Regions from separate parts of the Yersinia aldovae 670-83 genome, predicted to be linked through region 1. Evidence: predicted binding sites of a transcription regulator. Region 1 holds the regulator's gene; each other region holds the start of a gene.

Region 1 (7,031 bases):
GTGGTTATGATAATCAGATGCCGCTAACTGTCTAATCTGCGCTACAATGCCACCCTATTTACGACTTAGCGGGATAGATGTTTTATCCTCGTCAGGGAGCGAGTTGTATGTCTACCGGCGATACATCAATTATAAAACCTATCCAATGGTCTGCCATTGAGCAGCCGAATTTGCCAGCCGCTATTGCCGATTGGCTGATGGAGTTGGGGTCGATGACCCGGCGTTTTGAGCAACATTGCCAACGAGTTCATGTCGAACCCCAGCGAGAACGCTTTATTACGCGTAATGAGTTAGGGGAAGATGCAGAGTATCTGCCGGTGAGTGAGCGCTATTGGCTGCGGGAAATCATCTTGTGCGGTGATAATGAGCCGTGGCTGCTGGGGCGCACTATCATCCCCGAAGAAACACTGTCTGGGCCTGATCGGGCGCTGGTGGATCTAGGCACACTCCCCCTTGGGCGCTATTTATTCGGTGGTGACAATCTAACCCGAGACTATATCCAAGTAGGCCGCCAAGAGGCGCAGTGGGCGCGCCGCTCTCTACTGCGTTTGTCGGGCAAACCCCTATTATTGACGGAAGTTTTTTTACCAGCCTCGCCGCTGTATTCAGTTTAAGTGGTGGTGAGATTTTGGAGACTGATAAATTGAAGGGAAATACTGTTCATACCAAATGGCTAGCGTATTGCCGTTTGATGCGTCTTGATAAACCTATTGGTTCATTATTGCTGCTGTGGCCGACGTTATGGGCCTTGTGGCTCGCAGGGCAAGGGATTCCCGACACCAAAATATTGATTGTTTTTGTCTTGGGTGTTCTTTTCATGCGCGCAGCCGGTTGTGTCGTCAATGATTACGCTGATCGACATATTGATGGCTTTGTAAAACGCACTGCATCACGGCCCTTGCCCAGCGGCCTTGTCAGTGAGAAAGAAAGCAAAATCCTGTTTGTGGTCTTGGTATTGCTCTCGTTTGCTTTGGTGCTAACCCTCAATAGCATGACCATCGGGTTATCGCTAGCGGCACTGGCGTTGGCCTGGATTTATCCGTTTATGAAACGGGTAACTCACCTGCCGCAGGTGGTGCTAGGTGCTGCGTTTGGCTGGTCAATCCCGATGGGCTTCGCTGCGGTCAGCGAAAGTTTGCCACTGGTTTGTTGGCTGTTATTGTTGGCAAATATCTGTTGGACGGTGGCTTATGACACTCAATATGCGATGGTTGACCGTGATGACGATCTGAGAATTGGTGTCAAATCTACCGCAATTTTGTTTGGTCAGCAGGACAAACTGATCATCGGATTGCTGCAACTGGCAACTCTGGTGCTGATGGTGGCGGTTGGCTGGTTGATGAATCTTGGCGGGGCGTTTTATTGGTCAGTCTTGCTGGCGGGTGCGCTGTTTGTCCACCAACAGAAGATGATTGCCGGACGTCAGCGTGATCCCTGCTTTCGGGCGTTTTTGAATAATAACTACGTCGGGTTGGTGCTGTTCCTTGGGATTCTGATCAGTTATTGGCAGTAAATAAGCCTCTGGAAAACAGTCAAAAAAATGGCCAGATGATGAATCCGGCCATTTTTGTTTATTACTTTTGCTTAAAGCTGTGAGTAATCAACCTTCCGGTTTATCCTCTGCTGCGGGTTGAGGCAGCAGATTATTGGTTTCAGCCGGCATACTGACGCTCTCGATGGTCAGCTTCACTTCCGGCGTCATTAACACACTCAGCATGTTGTAAACCTCCAGTGTATGCTCTTGCACGGCATCACCGGTGTCACTGATATAGCCCTCTTCTCGCAAGGTGGCGACCAATGTTGAGAACACCGCCTTATCAAAGAATTCCGGTGCGTTAATTCCATGCAGCACAGACAAACGCTGCGCCATAATGCGGCTCTCTTTCTCCAGCGCACCCCGATTGATGCTTGGGTTCGCACTGAGTAACGAAAGAGTAATCGCATAACGTTGCAGGGTTTCCCGCACACCGGCTGCCAGTAATTGCAGTGGGCGGATGCGGGCCGGGTTCAGTACTACTTCAGTCCCTTTATCGCAGATCAACTGCTGGCGAGCGAGTTCATCAATCAGCGTATCCAACGTTTGTGGCAACTGTTCTTTACTGTAATGCAGGAACAATTCAGCTTTCAACATGGGATAGATCATGCTGACCTGACGTAACAATTCGGCGCGTGTGATGCGCCGCTGGTACATCACCATACTGGCAATCAGTGATGGCAGGATCAGCAAATGCTGGATGTTATTGCGATAATAAGTCATCAGCACCGCTTGTTCCCGTGGCAGGATAATGATGTCACCAATGTTATCTTTCTCCACCTCAAATTTATTCATATTCAAGGCGTGATTAAGCAACTCTTCGGGTGTTTTATCCGGCACGGTGACGTCTTTCGCATAAGGCACGTTACGCAATAATTGCAGGTAGCAATCGAGTTGCTCAAGCAACTGCTCGCGAGTGAGTGAACGCTGACGTGAAGCCAATAATGCGGTTGAACACAGGTTCATGGCATTCGCCGCTGCCGCATTATTGATTCTGACCATAATCTTACCGGCCAAATCATTTACTACAGGCGTCAACCAACTTGGGCGCTGTGCTTCAATCGGATCGATAGCATCGCGCCATTGCGGCACGTTGGTATTCAGATAGGTTGTCAGCGGAATGGGTTCGCCAAAGTTCACATAGCCCTGACCGAGATTACGCAGTTTGCGCAAGCCACGCAGCATCTGCAACAGGCTCTCTTTCTCTTTGGTCGCCCCGCGCAACTCTTTAGCGTAAGTACCCACTTCCATTACATGCTCATAACCGATGTAAATCGGCACCAGCGTGATTGGACGTGAGCCACCCCGCAGCATGGCCTGAATGGTCATCGACAGCGTGCCGGTTTTAGGTTCCAGCAGGCGGCCGGTACGTGAGCGCCCACCTTCAACAAAGTATTCCACTGAGTAGCCACGGGTGAACAACTCACCCAGATATTCACGGAATACCGTTGAATAGAGTTTGTTGCCCTTAAAGGTACGGCGGATAAAGAACGCACCCAAACGGCGGAAGATTGGGCCGGCAGGCCAGAAATTAAGGTTAATACCGGCGGCGATATGCGGCGGCACCAGCCCTTGATGATAAAGCACATAAGAGAGCAGCAGATAATCCATATGGCTGCGATGGCAAGGCACGTAGACGATTTCATGACCATCTTGCGCCAACTGCCGCACGCGCTCTGCATTGTGGACGTTAATTCCCTGATACAAGCGGTTCCACGTCCAACTCAAAACCCTGTCAGACAGACGCACGGCTTCATATGAAAAGTCTGCGGCAATCTCTTCCATCAGTGTAATGGCGTTCTGCTGTGCTTTCTCGTGGGAGATTTTTTTGGTGCGCGCTTCATCGGCGACCGCTTTTTCAATCGCTTTGGAGGTCAAAAGCTTCTTGAACAGGTCTTGACGCGCCGGTAGGCTTGGACCAACCGCGGCCAGACGCTGACGTGAGAAGTGCATTCTTGCTACGCGCGCCAGTTTGTGGGCAATCGTTTTATCTGTACCATGCTCACTGGCCATACGGCGCAGTGAAACCGTGGTAGAGAAACGCACAAAGCTATCGCGCCCCAGCCACAATACGGCAAAAAATTTCTGCACGCCGTTCAGTACGCGCAGATGTGGCGTACCGTGGCCTTCACGCCCTGGAGAGCGGCCAAACATCACGGAAACCGGCAGCATTTGGATATCCAGCGCCGGATTATTGCGATGTAAATCGAGATAATCGTGGAATAGCTTTACCGATTCTTGTTTGGGTGCATAGTAACGAAACACCCTTGGGCCGTTATCGATAAAGACATGGCTGGGCAGCTGCACACCATCGATTTCCAATGGAATCAATGGGTCGGGCAGATCCTGTGCCTGACACTGCGCTCGCAAAGTCAGTAAATCAGCCTTAGAATTGTAAGGCAAAACGTACAGAATGGGACGAGAAGGGTCTAACCCTAACTCAGTCACAGGATCTGCCGGAATAACCTTGCTTTTTACCAACAGTTTAAGTGGTAAATTCAGTAACTTATAATATATTTTACGCCAACCTGACATAACTACATGAAGCCTCTTGTTAGCAATTCGTCGCAAGGATACCAGAAACTGGTTTTGAGATCTGTGGTGATGAGACAACATAAAATGGCAAAAATCATCATTAACTTAAGATAAAGGCAATAAAACATGGCGAATCAATCAACAGGATTAACCCGAATCTATAAAGCGGCCGGTTATTCTGTTAAAGGGTTAATGGCAGCCTGGAAAAACGAAGCCGCCTTTCGTCAGGAAATCGTCACCGCTATTGCTGCCATCATACTGGCTTTCTGGCTAGATGTGAGTGCCATAGCGCGTATCTTACTTATTTCCAGCGTGATCTTAGTTATCATTATAGAGGTAATAAACAGTGCTATCGAGGCTATCGTCGATCGTATTGGTAGTGAGTTTCACGAACTTTCTGGCCGGGCAAAAGATATGGGGTCAGCCGCAGTGTTTTTAGCGATTGGATTAGCACTATTTGTATGGATAACGGTACTTTGGCAGCATATTGGTCAATAAAGGCTCGAACAGTGCTGTCGATGTAAACAGTGATTAATCCCTGTTTTTATTCACTCTTTGGTTCCCAATGCTCGCTTACCTGTATATACTCACAGCAAGACTGTATAAACAAACAGGGGGCGGAATGAAAGCACTAACTACCAGACAGCAAGAGGTTTATGACCTGGTTCGCGATCACTTAGCGCAAACCGGTATGCCACCGACCCGTGCCGAAATCGCGCAGCGTCTGGGGTTTCGCTCTCCAAATGCCGCGGAAGAACATTTAAAAGCACTGGCCCGTAAAGGCGTGATCGAGATTGTTTCCGGCGCTTCCCGTGGCATTCGTTTACTGATGGAAGAAGAAGACGGTTTGCCGTTGATTGGCCGAGTTGCCGCAGGTGAGCCATTGCTTGCACAGCAGCATATCGAAGGCCACTACAAAGTAGACCCTTCCATGTTTAAACCGAGCGCAGATTTTCTGCTGCGGGTAAACGGAATGTCGATGAGAGATATCGGTATTCTGGATGGCGACTTGCTAGCGGTACATAAAACGCAAGATGTGCGTAATGGGCAAGTGGTTGTCGCACGAATTGATGATGAAGTGACGGTCAAACGCTTGAAGAAACAGGGTAATATCGTACAACTTCTGCCAGAAAATAGTGAGTTCCAGCCGATTGTTGTCGATCTGCGTGAACAAAGCTTCACTATTGAAGGATTGGCCGTTGGTGTCATCCGTAATGGCGACTGGATCTGATATAAGCGTTTATTTAGGGTATAAATTAATCGGCTTTCTTATTTTCATGAATGTTTTAATTAAATAATACCTTCTTGTTAGTGTGATAATATATAATTGACAATGAAGTGAGTGAATATATTTTAATATAATCCATTCTAACTGTCTGATTTATATCGCTATAGACACATGGATGTGTCTTATCCTGAAGAATGCTACCCACACTCTATTTATATATCAGTATTTACGTCTATTGCACTGGGGTAAATCTGTTTGTATTGCTCAAAGCTGTCTAATACTGCCGCCTTTTAGCGACAGTGTGATCTTTATCGCCAGGTATCTACTTCTTTCTCGTCACAATTGAGTGGTCGTGATCACAGTGATCATGGCTTTCACATGCTTCAACTACCCCACATTCCGCACATAAACCGTGTGCCTCTACTACGCTGTGACGCAGTGCAAAACCTGATTGCTTTGCCAATTGCGCCAAGGCCTCTTCAATCCCGACGGTAGTGCGCTCGGTCACTATCTTGCAGCGGTCACAGATAAATAGCGCTGAAGTATGAGTCGGCTCTTCAAAATGATGGCATAACACATAGCTATTAGCTGACTCGACGCGATGAATAAACCCTTGATCCAACAGAAAGTCCAATGCGCGATAAACTGTAGGCGGTTTGGCTTGCGGCTCAGAAACTCGTAGCAGATCCAGTAAATCATAAGCGCTGATAGCACCGGGCTGCTGGGCCATCAAACGTAATACCTCTAGACGTTGCGGGGTCAACCGGACGTTTCGTTGTAGGCATAGGCTTTCAGCCTTAGCGAGCAGCGTTTCCTCATTGATCGGTTTCATGATTGTAATCTCGCAACGTAGTCATCAATAGATTCTACCATGTTTGCGCGAGACGTCATATTGACAGGTGTTTGAATTGAGCAATGTTTTTCATCTCACAAAAATATCTCACAGCATATTCTCATACAGTGATCTCATCGAGCATTAGGAATAAGTTGTATTATATTACAGATTTAACTGCGTAGTTTCCTTCGCGGATAACTTGTTAATATGATATAAATCAACTGGTTGCATTAATGCGTTTACCTGTGTAAATACTTCTGTATATAATTGTTTTTTGAAAGAAGAAAATAAAAACTCATTGTAATATAGAGAATTGTATGTCCCACAACACGAGATATAGAACTGAGTTGGATGGATTACGAGCCGTCGCTGTTTTCGCAGTCGTTTTTTATCATGCAAAATTGTCTATTTTTGGCTATGAACTATTCAGAGGAGGCTTTTTAGGCGTAGATATATTTTTTGTATTATCCGGTTTTTTGATAACATCTATTATATTTTCAGACTTAAAAAAAGGTAATTTCTCAGTAAGTGATTTTTTCTTAAGAAGATCCAAGCGAATTCTACCTGCATTAATATTTGTCTTATTATTATCTTCTTTTCTCGCCAGCGAGATATAACGACATCACTACTATCAGCTAAACCAGTTATCTTTATTGGGGCAATATCCTATTCTATTTATCTTTGGCACCAGCCGCTGTTTGTATTCTATAGAATAAAAGTGGGGAGCATAGACACTCAAACATCGCTAGTACTTATTATGATCTCTGTAATTCTTGCCATCATATCGTTCTATTTAATTGAGAAACCATTTAGGAAGAAACAGCTTGCTCTATGGAAATGGGCTGTGATGGGGGTATCTGCATTTATTTTGATACTTTTCTCTGGGGTGACCATAATTA
Region 2 (7,031 bases), 1.1 Mb from region 1:
ATCCACAACTATTTTCTTAATTAAATTATTATCTGTGAAGTTAAAACCGATATTACCTTTTGAAATGTCGATTCTGTTCATTTCAATGAGCTGCTTCACCTGAGCTTTGTATTCTTTAGATAAAGCGGCTTGTTTTTGTTGTTCACTTAGCTGTTTATCACGCTCAAGTTGTGCTTTTTTATTTTCTTCCACCGCCTCTCTTGCCTCACGAGCCTGAACTCGTGATTTTTTAGCCGTTCTTTGGGCTTTAGCCACTTTTTTGCTGGTCACTAATCCAGCTTTTAGCATCTGCTCTTGTAAGGTGAGTTTTGTCATCTTCGTTTCTAAACCAGTTGAATAATTTGTGGGATTATACCTGTAATTTTTAAGGCTGTACCAGATTGCAGGATCTGATCACTGTGTAGCTTAACTAAAATCGGGGTGTACGAATCAACGGGGAGCCTTGGAACGGGGATAGTAATGCTCTCTGCGTCTTTATGGGTCAGTCGGATAACCAGATTCGCCAGTCGGTTTAAAATTCGGTATCATCCGCTCCCACTCTTCATCCGGGTAGCCTGATGTCTAAGATTATCGATACCTTTATTGCCCCGCCGTGCCATGACAAGATCGAGAATCTCTATCAGGACGATCACCTGCTAGTTATCAATAAACCCACTGGGCTACTTAGCCTCTCAGGGAAAAATCCGCAAAATCTGGATTCGGTACACCATCGACTGGTACAGATATTCCCCAGTTGTACCCTGGTCCACCGCCTCGATTTCGGTACTTCCGGGCTGATGGTGATTGCCCGCAATAAGGCTATCAATGCCGCTCTCTGCCAACAGTTCAGCCAACGCACCGTGACTAAAGTGTACAGCGCACTGCTCTGCGGACATCTGGATGACAACGAAGGGGTGATAGATGCAGCTATTGCTAAAGACCCGGTACTGTTCCCGCTGATGTCGATTTGTGCAATCCACGGCAAGCCAGCTCGTTCCTACTATCGGGTCGTTGAGCGCTTTTATCATAAATTGGAAGACGGGACATTACTGCCATTGACGCGGGTACAGCTAACCCCGGAAACCGGGCGCACTCATCAACTCCGTATCCACTGTCAGCAGTTGGGCCACCCTATTTTGGGCTGTGACCTGTATGGTGGCCGTCTGCTGCCTGGTACCGAACAGACTCCGCGACTAATGCTGCACGCCAGTGAGCTGCATTTTGTTCATCCCATTAGCGAAGAGTGGATCAAAGCCCATAATGCCAGCCCGTTCTGAAAAGAATCCTATAAAGCAATACGGGTCAAGTCTGACGTCAAACAGATAACTGTGACTAATGCCGCCGCCTTTGCAACAGTGCTAAATGAACCCATCAGTAACTTTAGCCCTCAGGCATCAGCTTTCCCGAAGGCATGATTATCCTGGTTGATCCAGAAAAAGAGCCGATGCCAGGAAACTTTGTGATTGCCAAACCCACGGACGATAACGAGGCGACATTTAAGAAATTAATCGTTGATGCTGAAATTAAGTATTTGAAACCATTGAATCCGGCATACCGTTTGATTGAATGGTAACTGCAAGATACTCAGCGTCGTAGTTGACGCTCGTGGGTTACAGATAGATTCGCCACACACCTCTATTACTGTGCAATGTGATTGCAGAAAAAATAACTAAATTGCGCTTATAAACAGTCAGATAGCTTTCCATACTGAAATAACCGCCAGTGATTAAACCATAAAATCACCTACGGTTATTTAAATTTCGCTAAAATCCCGTGCTGACCCCCTTACATTCCATTTCTTTTGTTAAAACAACTTAAAACACGGTTGTTTGCCACCCACGATAACTGTATATTAATACAGTACTTACTTATCAGGAAAAAGCCATGCGAGTTGAATTGATTTATGACAAACGGAATGTTGCCGGCCTTGCCAATGCGGGCGAAATGATTAAGGCAGAGTTGACTAAACGCGTGCACCGAGTCTTTCCAAATGCAGAGGTTAAAGTTAAAGCGATGCAAGCCAACGGCATCAATACCGACGCCAATAAACAAGAAAAATCAGTGCTTAATCGTTTAGTTGAAGAGATGTTTGATGAAGCTGATGAATGGCTCGTCAATGTGTTTAACAGTTAGCAGTATGGCATCAGGTTCCGGACAAATACGCCAGGCCAATACCATGAAGAAAATTGTCAGCAGCGTGTGTGATGTCGCCACCATGATGTCGGAGATAACCAACGCGGCGATGAATAAATACGGGGCATACATGAGATCAATAGTACTGTTGCGTAGCTGGATACAATGGTGCAGCAAAATATCGCACTGATGCAAAAGCCAACTACTGCGTCTGCCGCATTACAGGCTCAAGCAACTGATTTAACTGAAACCGTAGGCTAATTCAGGAGCGAATCTATCCGTCAAATCATAGAGTTTTGTGTCAGCGGGAGAAGCCAACTCGCTGAAACACCCCTACTCCAATAATATCCGAGCACCAATCTTGAGCGGGGTAAACTTATCTGATGCTACCCCTGCGTCACTCAGTGCCTGTTTAAGTTGTTGCGGCGGCTCATCCAGAGATTCATCTGCCAGTTCAAATACCCCCCAATGGATCGGCACTGTCATCGGTTGCTGTAATTGCAGGAACAGTTGGACCGACTGTTGCGGATCCATATGCTGGGCATTCATAAACCAGCGCGGAGCGTAAGCGCCAATCGGCAGCGCGGCGTAATTGAATGGCCCTAACCTCTCACCGATAGTAAGCAGTTGCTGACAATAACCGGTGTCTCCGGTGAAATAGAAGTTAATCTCATCACGTTTTACCACCCAACCAGACCACAGACTTTGATTACGATCCCAAGGTGTACGCATACTCCAGTGGCGGGCAGGTACGCAGTGAAACTCAAAATCAGCGGCAACATGCTTATCCCACCAATCCAATTCATAGATATGACTGGCTCCAACCTGTAATAACCAATTTTTTAATCCCAAAGGAGCCAGAAAGACGATATCGGGAAAGCGGCGCAACAATTGGATAATGGTCGTAGCATCCAAATGGTCATAGTGGTTATGTGAAATCACCACCACATCAATATTGGGTAATTGTAAAACATCAGCGGACACCGGTGTTTTACGCGCTGGCCCGTAAAAATTAAGGGGGGAAGCACGCCTGGAAAGCACCGGATCAAATAGCACCGCCTGCCCGTTAATCCGTAATAATAGCGAAGCGTGGCCCAACCACCATAAGGCATCTTGCTCACCACTGAAATCAGCTTCTTGCCACCAATCGGCAATAAACTGCGGGTAACCCTGCTGAGGCGGTTTTGGTAATGACTGACGTTTTCTCTCCTCGCGCCAGCGTTTCAAATCTTGCGGATGATGAACAACAGGTTCGATATTCTGAAATCCAAACTCGGTATGGTGTGGCTTACTGACATCATAATAGGGGTTTTTCTTCACTATTTTGTATCCTTTATGGCCCTGCCAACATTATTTATGGGTGATGCCCACAGCCACTCACTCTGTATAGTGGTGGTTCACATTATGAATGACTCTCTCGCTACCCATGATGAAATTTCAAACTGCCGATATTAGCCGTTACTTGCCCATCACCCGTACTGACCTCACTCAGTGCGGTTTCTATTGTATTAAACAAATTGTATCAATCAACAATTGCCTTAAAGCATGATAGCCCTGACGGCCCAACCAACATTTCCCACAATGTAAATTATTTGTCAGCCAGAAGATTTCCGCATGTATTATTTAATTATCCGATTACTATAAGCTCACGCTTCCTATTTTATTTTTTTGAACATGGATAAACGATTGCTGAAACATCTCCCTGCCCCGCTGCTGGCCGCCGCGTTGCTCACGATCCCCTTGCACAGCCATGCCAATACTGAACTTCTGACCTCACAAGTTGTTGATCAATATGCTGAACATATTTTCTATAACAGTGGTGCTATGGGGATGGCGCTGGTTGTTATTGATAATAATCAAGTGGTCAATCGTAGTTTTGGTGAAACCAAGCCCGGTAACAATCTTCGCCCACGACCAGATTCTCTGATCCGCATTGCCTCGATTACCAAGCTGATGACCAGTGAGGTCATGGTAAAGTTGGCCGACGATGGCACAGTTAAATTAACTGACCCGCTAATGAAATACGCGCCGAAGGGTGCCAGAGTACCGTCTTATAATGCTAAGCAGCCGATTACTCTGCTAAATCTGGCCAGCCACACCAGTGGGTTGCCGCGCGAGCAACCCGGTGGCCCACAAAAAAGACCGGTATTTACCTGGCCGACCACGGATAACCGGTGGCAATGGCTTAAGCAGGCGAATGTCACCGTTCCACCAGGGGTTAGAGCCGCTTATTCAAATCTGGCTTACGACTTACTGGCGGATGCGTTGTCACGGGCATCCGGCAAGTCATATTCCAGCCTGCTGCGTGATAAAATCACCGCGCCGCTGGGAATGAAAAATACCACCCTCACCCCAACTGCGGAGCAATGTAACCGCCTGATGATCGGTGTTGGCAGCAGCCGTTGTGAAAACACACTCGCCGCGGCGGGGAGTGGCGGGATTTACTCGACACCTGAGGATATGCAACGTTGGATGCAGCAATTCTTATCTTCCGATAACCGCGCACGTAAAAACTCGGCCAAACGTGAACAAACGATGTACTTTCAGCGGCGTGATTTGACCTCGCTGAAAGGGATGGATGTTGCCGGTCAGGCCGATGCGCTGGGGCTGGGCTGGGTTTATATGGCCCCCGCGGCTGAATTACCGGGCATTATGCAAAAAACCGGCGGTGGTGGCGGCTTTATTACCTATATGGCAATGATTCCGGAGAAGAATATTGGTGTTTTTGTGGTGGTAACCCGCACACAATTGACTAAGTTCACCAACATGAGTGACGGCGTGAACAAATTAGTGGCTGAATTAGCAAAGAATGATTGATATCGCAGGACGGCAGTGTAAAAACTGCCACTGTGGTAGCTTGAGCGCAGAAATGCAAAAACCCGTTATCTTATTCAGATAACGGGTTTTTTAATTGGTGCCGGCACCAAGAGTCGAACTCGGGACCTACTGATTACAAGTCAGTTGCTCTACCAACTGAGCTATGCCGGCGTAATTCTTTGGAAAGTCACTTCATTTCCTTGGCGCGCAATATAGTATAACTCAGAACAAACAATCAAGCGGTATCAACAAATTATTTGCATTTCGCTTCATAAAACAACAGATTGTCGAATAATTAAGCGTCGGAATGCACAAAAACAGACTGCCGTTACCAATCGATACCCTTTTGCGCCTTAATTCCGCTATCAAAGGCATGTTTAACAGGCCGCAGCTCACTAACAGTATCGGCAAGATCAATAATATCGCGATGACACGCCCGCCCGGTAATAACCACACTTTGACTCTTCGGCCGGTTTTTTAGTGCGACAATCACTTCATCTAACGCTAAATAGCCGTAAGCGACCATATAAGTCAGCTCATCCAACACGACAAGCTCGTAAGATGGGTCCGATAACATCCGGCAACCCTGTTCCCACACCCGTTTTGCCGCCAAGGTATCCGCCGCTTTATCTTGTGTATCCCAGGTAAAACCGGTCGCCATAATATGAAACGCTACCCCGTGGCGTTCCAACAGGTTGCGCTCACCGCTTTCCCATGTTCCTTTAATAAACTGTATTACACCTACCCGCATCCCATGCCCTACGGCTCGGGTTGCTGTGCCAAAAGCTGCCGTAGTTTTCCCTTTGCCATTACCGGTAAATATCATAATGATGCCACCGGTTTGGGTCGCATCTGCAACGCGTGTTTTTACGTGATCTTTAATGCGTTGCTGTCGCTGTTGATACCGTTTTTCGTGCACAGTGAAACCCTCATAAAAAAACTACTGCTGACAGCCAGCACATGTTTTCATCTGAATCTGGTCAAAAAATGAGTTACCTTTGTCATCCACTAAAATAAAAGCGGGAAAATTTACCACTTCCATTTTCCACACTGCCTCCATTCCTAACTCTGGATACTCGATACATTCCAGACTTTTGATGTACTCCTGCGCCAAAATAGCTGCTGAGCCGCCAATACTGCCCAAATAGAATCCACCATGTTTGTGACACGCTTTCGTAACCTGTTGGCTGCGATTGCCTTTTGCCAACATAATTAAGCTGCCACCCTGGGATTGGAAGAGGTCCACATAAGAGTCCATATGCCCACCCGTTGTTGGCCCCATTGAACCTGACACAAATTCGTCTGGTGTCTTTGCTGGCCCAGCATAATAAACAGGGTGATCTTTCATGTATTGCGGTAATGCCTCCCCCCGCTCTAAACACTCTTTTAATTTGGCATGAACAATATCCCGCGCCACAATCAGCGGGCCACTAAGTGATACGCGCGTGGACACTGGATGGCGAGAAAGCTGTCGGCGGATTTCATCCATCGGCTGGTTAAGGTCAATATTAATCACCTTACCTTCATTATTCACTCGCAGATGTTGGGGGATATATTGCTCAGGATGGCGTTCTAATTTTTCAAGCCAGATACCTGCTTTATTAATTTTGGCTTTAATATTGCGGTCAGATGAACATGAAATAGCCATACCTATCGGGCAAGAACCCCCGTGGCGTGGTAAACGAATAACCCGAACATCGTGAGCGAAATATTTCCCACCAAACTGAGCACCTAAACCAAACTCACGAGAAGCCTGTAGTAACGCGTTTTCGAGTGCTATATCACGAAATGCCTGACCGTATTCGTTACCCTCAGTTGGCAGATTGTCATAATATTTAGTTGAAGCCAGTTTAGCTGTCTTCAGTGTTAATTCTGCGGAGGTTCCGCCAATGACAAACGCAATGTGATAAGGAGGACACGCTGCCGTTCCTAACCCTCTCATTTTCTCGATTAAAAAGGCTTTGAGCTTTTTGGGTTCCAAAACCGCTTTTGTCTCCTGATACAGTGCAGCTTTATTTGCTGAACCACCGCCTTTATTCACAAACAGGAAGCAATATTGCATTCCGGGGGTTGCAAAAATATCTATTTGGCCGGGAAGATTG
Region 3 (7,031 bases), 690 kb from region 1:
GCCAACAATATCCAGTGGTACTTCAGTCGTGGCGGAGAAAATGGGCCAATCTGTCGTGTTACTTCCGATATCCGGCAACGATCCGCAAGGTCATTTACACGACAAACGCCATTGAATCGGTGCATCGCCAGTTCAGAAAACTAACAAAAACGAAAGGCGCGTTCCCGAATGAAAACAGTCTGTTGAAATTACTGTATCTGGGATTAATGAATGCGCAGGAAAAATGGACAATGCCGATCCAGAGCTGGAATTTGACATTGTCCCAGTTGGCGATTTATTTTGAAGGCCGCCTCGATAAAGTGATTACGTTGTAATGATTTTTTAACGTGACACAGAATTATGAACGCTCTCTATACAGAAGAAAAACCCCCAGCCAAATAATAATTAACTGGGGTTTTTGTATTTACTTAGTGAAGAGTTCATTACTTATCTGGTTTTTCTGGTCTGCTTTCTTGGCTTACGGCGTTAAAGCTATTATTCATCATGTTCTGATTTGTCGCTATACCCGTCGTGTTAATTTTTGCTTATACATTCTTATTTGTTAGCTATATCTTTAAAAAGTGCAGGGGAATCAACCATGACACCATTTATCTGTAGTTCTTTCGCTTTCTTATAGTCTTCAGAGGTATTTATCCCGAAGAAAATGATATGTGCATTACTGTTTCTTCTAAAGCAGTCCATCGCTTCTTTGTCCCAGCTTAACACTGCGTCAGAACTTGCTGTACCCAAGGTATATTCTTCCACAACTTTTACTTTGCGATGCAGCTCTAAACCATACCAACGCTCTTTATCATCTGCCGGTAATTCACACTTGTGATCCATCGTGATATTCGCTAATTGAGTACGAGTGTAGTTACGGCTTTCGAAAAGTTTGACTTTATGTGAAGCATCGCTCTCTTTATTAACCTCATTCAACGCGTTTAGATAGTTATCATCCGTAGAGTAAACTCGGGTACGCGCAAAGCGGTTTTTCTCACCTTTAGAGGGAGTTGAAAGCGTTTTTTGCAAGGCTTTGGCGAATGTTTCAGGATTGGCATCAGGTGATTTAATATCCAGATAAAATGTGGTGTCAGGATATTTTTTTAGCACTTCATCAAGAGTAGGAATGCCAATATGTGAATCAGGTTTGCCCTGAATATTATGTTTCTTATTAAAGGCAACGCTGGCATCCACTTTAGCGAGTTGTTGGGCGGTATAACTGGAAACCGCTCCTGACTTATCCGTTAATTCTTTAAGATCCGAAGGGCGATAGAGGACAGGAATAATATCTTTAGATAACTGTAATGTGATCCATATAGCATTCGCACCATTAGACAACGCCTTATCGATTGCCGGTAAGGTATTTTCAGGAGCATCGGCGGTCCCTGCACGGTGTGCAATGATTTGTGGTGCAGGGAGTGTGACTGATTGAGCGTTAACGATAAAAGTAGCTGTGAGCAGTAAGGTAGCCATTATATAATTTCGCATGATATATAGTTTCCATTCATTATTTTATAATGAATTTGTGAGATGAAGGGTAATCATATAACTAACTTTTTTCGACACTGTCGAATTTAATCGTTTTTTATTAAAAATAAATAACAAAATGCTAAATTAAGCCAATAACAGAATTCAATTCTGTTATTGGCTTAATTTGTTGTCATTTTGATTAGGAAAATCACTAAATGTATCTTACTTCACTTTCGCGGTTCTGCCACTTGATATCGCTAATCATTGGGGAATTGCGTCTAAATTGATATTCTTACTCAGATTAATCTCCTTTGTGTGATGAGAGATTTCTGCTTAAATCTTAAAAACCATTAGTTAAGCATGATGTCATTGGTTTAGTGTTATATCGGATTCTATCCGGTTATGCACCTCTATGTGCCAGATTTTAAGAAGGAATGTTGCGTGTCGAAATTGCGGGTTGGTGTGATCTTTGGTGGTAAGTCGGCTGAACATGAAGTGTCATTGCAGTCGGCCAAAAACATCGTTGAGGCGATTGATAAAGAAAAGTTCGATGTCACGCTATTGGGGATTGATAAGCAGGGTCAATGGCATGTTAACGATGTATCCAACTACTTGTTAAATGCAGAAAATCCGGCGCTGATCTCGCTAAATCACTCAAACAAAAATGTCGCATTGATTCCAGGCCAACAACGTCAGCAACTTATCGCTGCGGATAATGGCAGCGCACTGGCTCAACTGGATGTTATCTTCCCGATTGTGCATGGCACGTTGGGCGAGGATGGGTCATTGCAGGGCCTGCTGAGAATGGTAAATATTCCGTTTGTCGGTGCTGGTGTTGTGGGGTCTGCGGTTAGTATGGACAAAGACATGACCAAACGCCTGCTACGTGATGCTGGGCTGAACGTTGCGCCATTTATCACGCTGACTCGCACCAATAAAAACAAATACCGCTTCGAAGCGATAACCGCAAAACTGGGTTTACCCCTATTTATCAAACCGGCAAATCAAGGCTCGTCAGTTGGCGTGAGCAAAGTACGCAATGAGGACGAATATCATCAAGCCATTGCGTTAGCGTTTGATTTTGACCATAAAGTGCTGGTGGAATCTGCCATCGTTGGGCGAGAGCTTGAATGCGCAGTTTTGGGTAATGATGATCCACAAGCCAGTGTCTGCGGTGAGGTAGTGATCAGTGATGAGTTTTACTCTTACGAGACCAAATACATCAATGAAACCGGTGCGCAGGTGGTGATTCCTGCGGCGATAGACAATGCAGCCAGCCTGAGAATTCGCACTGTGGCGCTAGAGGCTTTTCGCGCGCTGGAATGCCTTGGTATGGCGCGAGTTGATGTCTTTTTAACACCGGATAATGAGGTTATTGTTAATGAGGTCAATACGTTACCAGGTTTTACCAATATCAGTATGTATCCCAAATTATGGCGTGCCACGGGCGTGAGTTATACGCAACTGATCACCACACTGATTGAGTTGGCCTTGGCGCGTCATCAGCAAGATAAGTCACTGAAAAATTGCATTTTTAACCACTGTTGAGTGTTGTGATCTCCGCCATATTGAGGTTGCCTGTTCCGCCGTCTTACCCCTGCATTTCAAGTTGTAAGACGGCGGGGGACGCTGAAGATGGCCCCATTAGCAATCTGTTACGACGATATTACTCAGGCTCACCAGTGCCTTATCGAAGGGCCGCTTTGGTCTGGCTGTAAATTAGGATAATCTTGAATTCCCCCTGCGAATAACTGTATACTTGTACAGTTGTTTTGGCGGGGGGGAAAGATAACATGCGAAAGATTATTCATGTCGATATGGATTGCTTCTTCGCGGCGGTTGAAATGCGTGACGACCCCAGCCTGCGTGATATCCCCATTGCGATTGGTGGTAGCCGAGATCGGAGAGGCGTTATCAGCACGGCTAATTATCCGGCCAGACGATTTGGTGTGCGCAGCGCGATGCCAACGGCAATGGCGCTCAAGTTATGCCCACAACTCAAAGTGATCCCCGGCAGAATGGCGGCTTATAAAGAAGCCTCACTGCATATCCGTGAAATTTTCGCCCGCTACACCCCACTGATTGAGCCGCTGTCGCTGGATGAAGCCTATCTGGATGTCTCTGATTGCACCTTGTGTAGTGGTTCCGCTACCTTGATCGCACGAGAGATCCGCCAGACCATTTATGATGAGCTGAATCTTACGGCTTCTGCCGGTATCGCCCCGATAAAGTTTTTGGCCAAAATCGCTTCAGATTTGAATAAGCCGAATGGTCAGTATGTGATTACGCCTGACCAGATCTTACCTTTCTTATATGAGCTGCCGCTGAGTAAAATTCCCGGCGTCGGGAAAGTGACCGCTAAACGCTTACAAGAATTGGGGCTGGCAACTTGCGGTGATGTACAAAACTATTCACAGGCTGAATTACTAAAGCGATTTGGCAAATTTGGTCGCGTGCTGTGGGAGCGCAGCCACGGCATTGATGAGCGCGGAATATCGCCAGACCGGTTACGTAAATCGGTCGGCGTTGAGCAGACGCTAGCCGAGGATATTCACGATTGGGAAAGCTGTGAATCATTGATTGAGCAGCTTTATGTTGAATTGGAAACCCGCTTACGCAAGGTTAGGCCAGACCTGCATATTGCACGTCAGGGCATTAAATTGAAATTTCATGATTTTCAACAAACTACGCAGGAACATGTCTGGCCCGAGCTGAATAAAGCAGATTTACTGCAAGTGGCACGCATGGCCTGGGATGAACGACGCGCCGAGCGCGGTGTGCGGCTGGTGGGGCTGCATGTCACGTTGCTCGACCCACAACTTGAACGGCAATTGCTGTTAGATTGGGAATAGTGCTGCCAATAAAAACGGCGGGCCTGAGCGCCGCCGTTATAACATAAAAAAACAATCAGATTGGCTTATGCACGCTCTGGAATGGCCTTCAGCAGTGCGGTCAGTAACTGCCAATATTGACCCACACTTTCGATATGAACCTGTTCATCCGGTGAATGCGGGCCGGTCATGGTTGGCCCAATGGAAACCATATCCATATCCGGGTAAGGTTTTTTGAACAAACCACACTCCAGACCGGCATGGATCACCATGATATTGGGTGTTTTATTAAACAGCTTCTGGTAGGTTTCGCGCACCAGCGCCATCACCGGCGATGTTGGATCAGGCTGCCAACCAGGGTAGCCCCCTTTCGGTGCCGTTTGCGCGCCCGCTAACTGACCAATGGCAGTTAACATGCTCACCACATAATCTTTGCCGCTGTCGATCAGTGAACGAATCAGGCAGACTATCTCTGCTTCGTTCTCACTCATGGTCACCACACCGACGTTCAGTGAGGTTTCTACCACGCCCTTAACGGCATCACTCATGCGAATGACACCGTTTGGTGTGGCGTTCAATAGTGCTACCAGACGCTGTTGCGTCTCTTTGGTTAGCGCTTTTGCCTCGCTAGAAACTGGCTCAAGCACAATGGTCAGATTCTTTTCAACCGCAGCCAGTTCGTTTTTCAACGTTGCCAGGTACTCTTGGCTCAGGTTTTTTAACTGATCCACTTTGTTTGCGGCAATCGCCAGGGTGACAGAACCTTCTCGTGGAATAGCGTTACGCAGCGTGCCGCCATTCAAATCCAATACCCGCAGGTCCAGATCTGTTGTGTGTTCAAACAAGAAGCGCGCCAGCAGTTTGTTCGCATTGCCCAAACCTATATGGATATCGGCACCAGAATGGCCGCCTTTCAAACCCTTAATCGTGAGTTTCAGCGTCTGATAACCGGCGGGGATTGCTTCGCGCTTTAGGGCTAAGGTGGTAATAAAATCAATACCACCGGCACAACCCATATAGATCTCACCTTCCTGTTCGGAATCGGTATTGATCAGAATATCGGCTTTCAGCCAGTTGGGTTGCAGGCCGAACGCACCGTCCATGCCGGCTTCTTCGGTCATGGTCAACAGCACTTCCAGCGGGCCATGTTCAACGCGTTCATCAGACAGCACTGCCAGCGCAGAGGCCATTCCAATGCCATTATCCGCCCCTAATGTGGTGCCACGGGCTTTAACCCATTCACCGTCGATATAAGGCTGGATGGGATCTTTGGTGAAGTCATGTACCGTATCATTATTTTTCTGCGGCACCATATCCAGATGCGCTTGCAGCGCCACAGGCTTGCGGTTCTCCATCCCTTTGGTGGCGGCCTTACGCAGCAGGATATTACCGACCTTGTCGCGTTCGGCGTACAGCCCTTTTTCCTTGGCCCAAGTCATAATATGTTGTGCCAGCGCTTCTTCATGGTAAGACGGATGGGGGATAGAGCAGATTTTTGCGAAAATATCCCACAACGGCTGAGGCGAAAGTTGAGACAGTTCAGACACTGTAAGTCTCCTGTAACAGCATACTCATATCGGCAGCCTCGCAAGGGAGGTGTCAGAGGTGCTATTGGGTTGATGACTAAAGATTTTAAGGGTGATGACAAACCGCCATCGGGATGGCGAGATAGTTTGAGAATATCACTTTCATTGGCATCGTGCGCGTGCCGCCGCACGATTACCGCATTCGTTTCGATTAATTAGCCCGATAATTGCTGGTTTTTATCCGCCTGCCTCACTATAATCTCGCGCAACCTTTTTTCCCCTTTTGATTCATGGCAAGCCACTTCTTATACTGGCTGGGATTACACTTTATGAGCGAAAAATACGTCGTTACCTGGGATATGTTGCAAATTCACGCCCGTAAATTGGCGCAGCGTTTACTGCCTGCGGATCAATGGAAAGGCATCATCGCGGTTAGCCGTGGTGGCTTAGTACCGGCGGGTATTTTGGCGCGTGAGCTGGGTATTCGTTATGTTGACACCGTTTGCATCGCCAGCTATAACCATGATAACCAAGGCGAACTTAAAGTTCTGAAACGTGCCGAAGGCGATGGTGAAGGCTTTATCGTGATTGATGACTTAGTTGATACTGGCGGCACGGCGAGAGCTATTCGCGAAATGTATCCTAAAGCACATTTTGTCACCATTTTTGCCAAACCCGCAGGTAGTCCATTGGTTGATGACTATGTAATTGATATCCCTCAGGATACCTGGATAGAACAACCGTGGGATATGGCGGTAACCTTCGTTGCCCCACTCAGCGGTAAGTAATTTAGTTCGCTTTCAATGCCCGGTGCTTACCGGGCGTTTCATTTTTCCCGCAGTATGAGTACACTTGACCCCATCTGACCAGCCCTTAACGGGCCTGAATCACGGCTTATGGAGGCTATTGTTATCATGGCACAAGCCAACCTTTCTGAAATTCTGTTCAAACCAAAATTTAAACATCCTGAAACCTCAACGTTAGTGCGGCACGCGCATTGCAACAATGCAATGAATGTTCATTCGGCACTGGATGGTGATACTACCAGCCATTGGTACCGCATGATCAACCGCCTAATCTGGACCTGGCGTGGTGTTGACCCCCTTGAAATTGAAGAGGTTTTATCGCGCATTGCCTGCTCGAAAGCAGAACACAGTGATAACGAATTGCTCGATACCGTGGTGGGTTACCGTAACGGTAACTGGATCTACGAGTGGGCGCATCA

The links. The regulator LexA, encoded in region 1, represses DNA repair genes until DNA is damaged. The targets are predictions, from matches to a motif close to TNCTGTATGTACATACAGNA.
Region 2: the regulator LexA is predicted to act here: its motif matches at 1,823-1,842, upstream of AT01_RS05350 (DinI-like family protein).
Region 3: the regulator LexA is predicted to act here: its motif matches at 3,199-3,218, upstream of dinB (DNA polymerase IV).

Annotation. Positions count from the first base shown of each region.
Region 1 covers NZ_CP009781.1:2,296,760-2,303,790, reverse strand. The annotation lists gene ubiC (chorismate lyase) at 108-614, shown strand; gene ubiA (4-hydroxybenzoate octaprenyltransferase) at 644-1,513, shown strand; gene plsB (glycerol-3-phosphate 1-O-acyltransferase PlsB) at 1,601-4,069, opposite strand; gene AT01_RS10490 (diacylglycerol kinase) at 4,196-4,567, shown strand; gene lexA (transcriptional repressor LexA) at 4,692-5,300, shown strand; gene zur (zinc uptake transcriptional repressor Zur) at 5,620-6,129, opposite strand; gene AT01_RS22285 (acyltransferase family protein) at 6,450-6,749, shown strand; gene AT01_RS10475 (SGNH hydrolase domain-containing protein) at 6,890-7,031, shown strand, end outside.
Region 2 covers NZ_CP009781.1:1,154,569-1,161,599, forward strand. The annotation lists gene AT01_RS05335 (DUF2058 domain-containing protein) at 1-315, opposite strand, end outside; gene AT01_RS05340 (RluA family pseudouridine synthase) at 558-1,256, shown strand; partial or broken gene AT01_RS05345 (LexA family protein) at 1,364-1,652, shown strand; gene AT01_RS05350 (DinI-like family protein) at 1,864-2,112, shown strand; partial or broken gene AT01_RS20585 (methyl-accepting chemotaxis protein) at 2,105-2,373, shown strand; gene AT01_RS05355 (MBL fold metallo-hydrolase) at 2,446-3,435, opposite strand; gene ampH (D-alanyl-D-alanine-carboxypeptidase/endopeptidase AmpH) at 3,787-4,929, shown strand; tRNA gene AT01_RS05365 (tRNA-Thr) at 5,025-5,100, opposite strand; gene cobO (cob(I)yrinic acid a,c-diamide adenosyltransferase) at 5,258-5,848, opposite strand; gene AT01_RS05375 (fumarate hydratase) at 5,870-7,031, opposite strand, start outside.
Region 3 covers NZ_CP009781.1:1,609,935-1,616,965, reverse strand. The annotation lists gene AT01_RS07490 (IS256 family transposase) at 1-314, shown strand, start outside; gene AT01_RS07485 (glycerophosphodiester phosphodiesterase family protein) at 535-1,452, opposite strand; gene ddlA (D-alanine--D-alanine ligase) at 1,891-2,997, shown strand; gene dinB (DNA polymerase IV) at 3,243-4,301, shown strand; gene pepD (beta-Ala-His dipeptidase) at 4,367-5,827, opposite strand; gene gpt (xanthine phosphoribosyltransferase) at 6,136-6,594, shown strand; gene frsA (esterase FrsA) at 6,721-7,031, shown strand, end outside.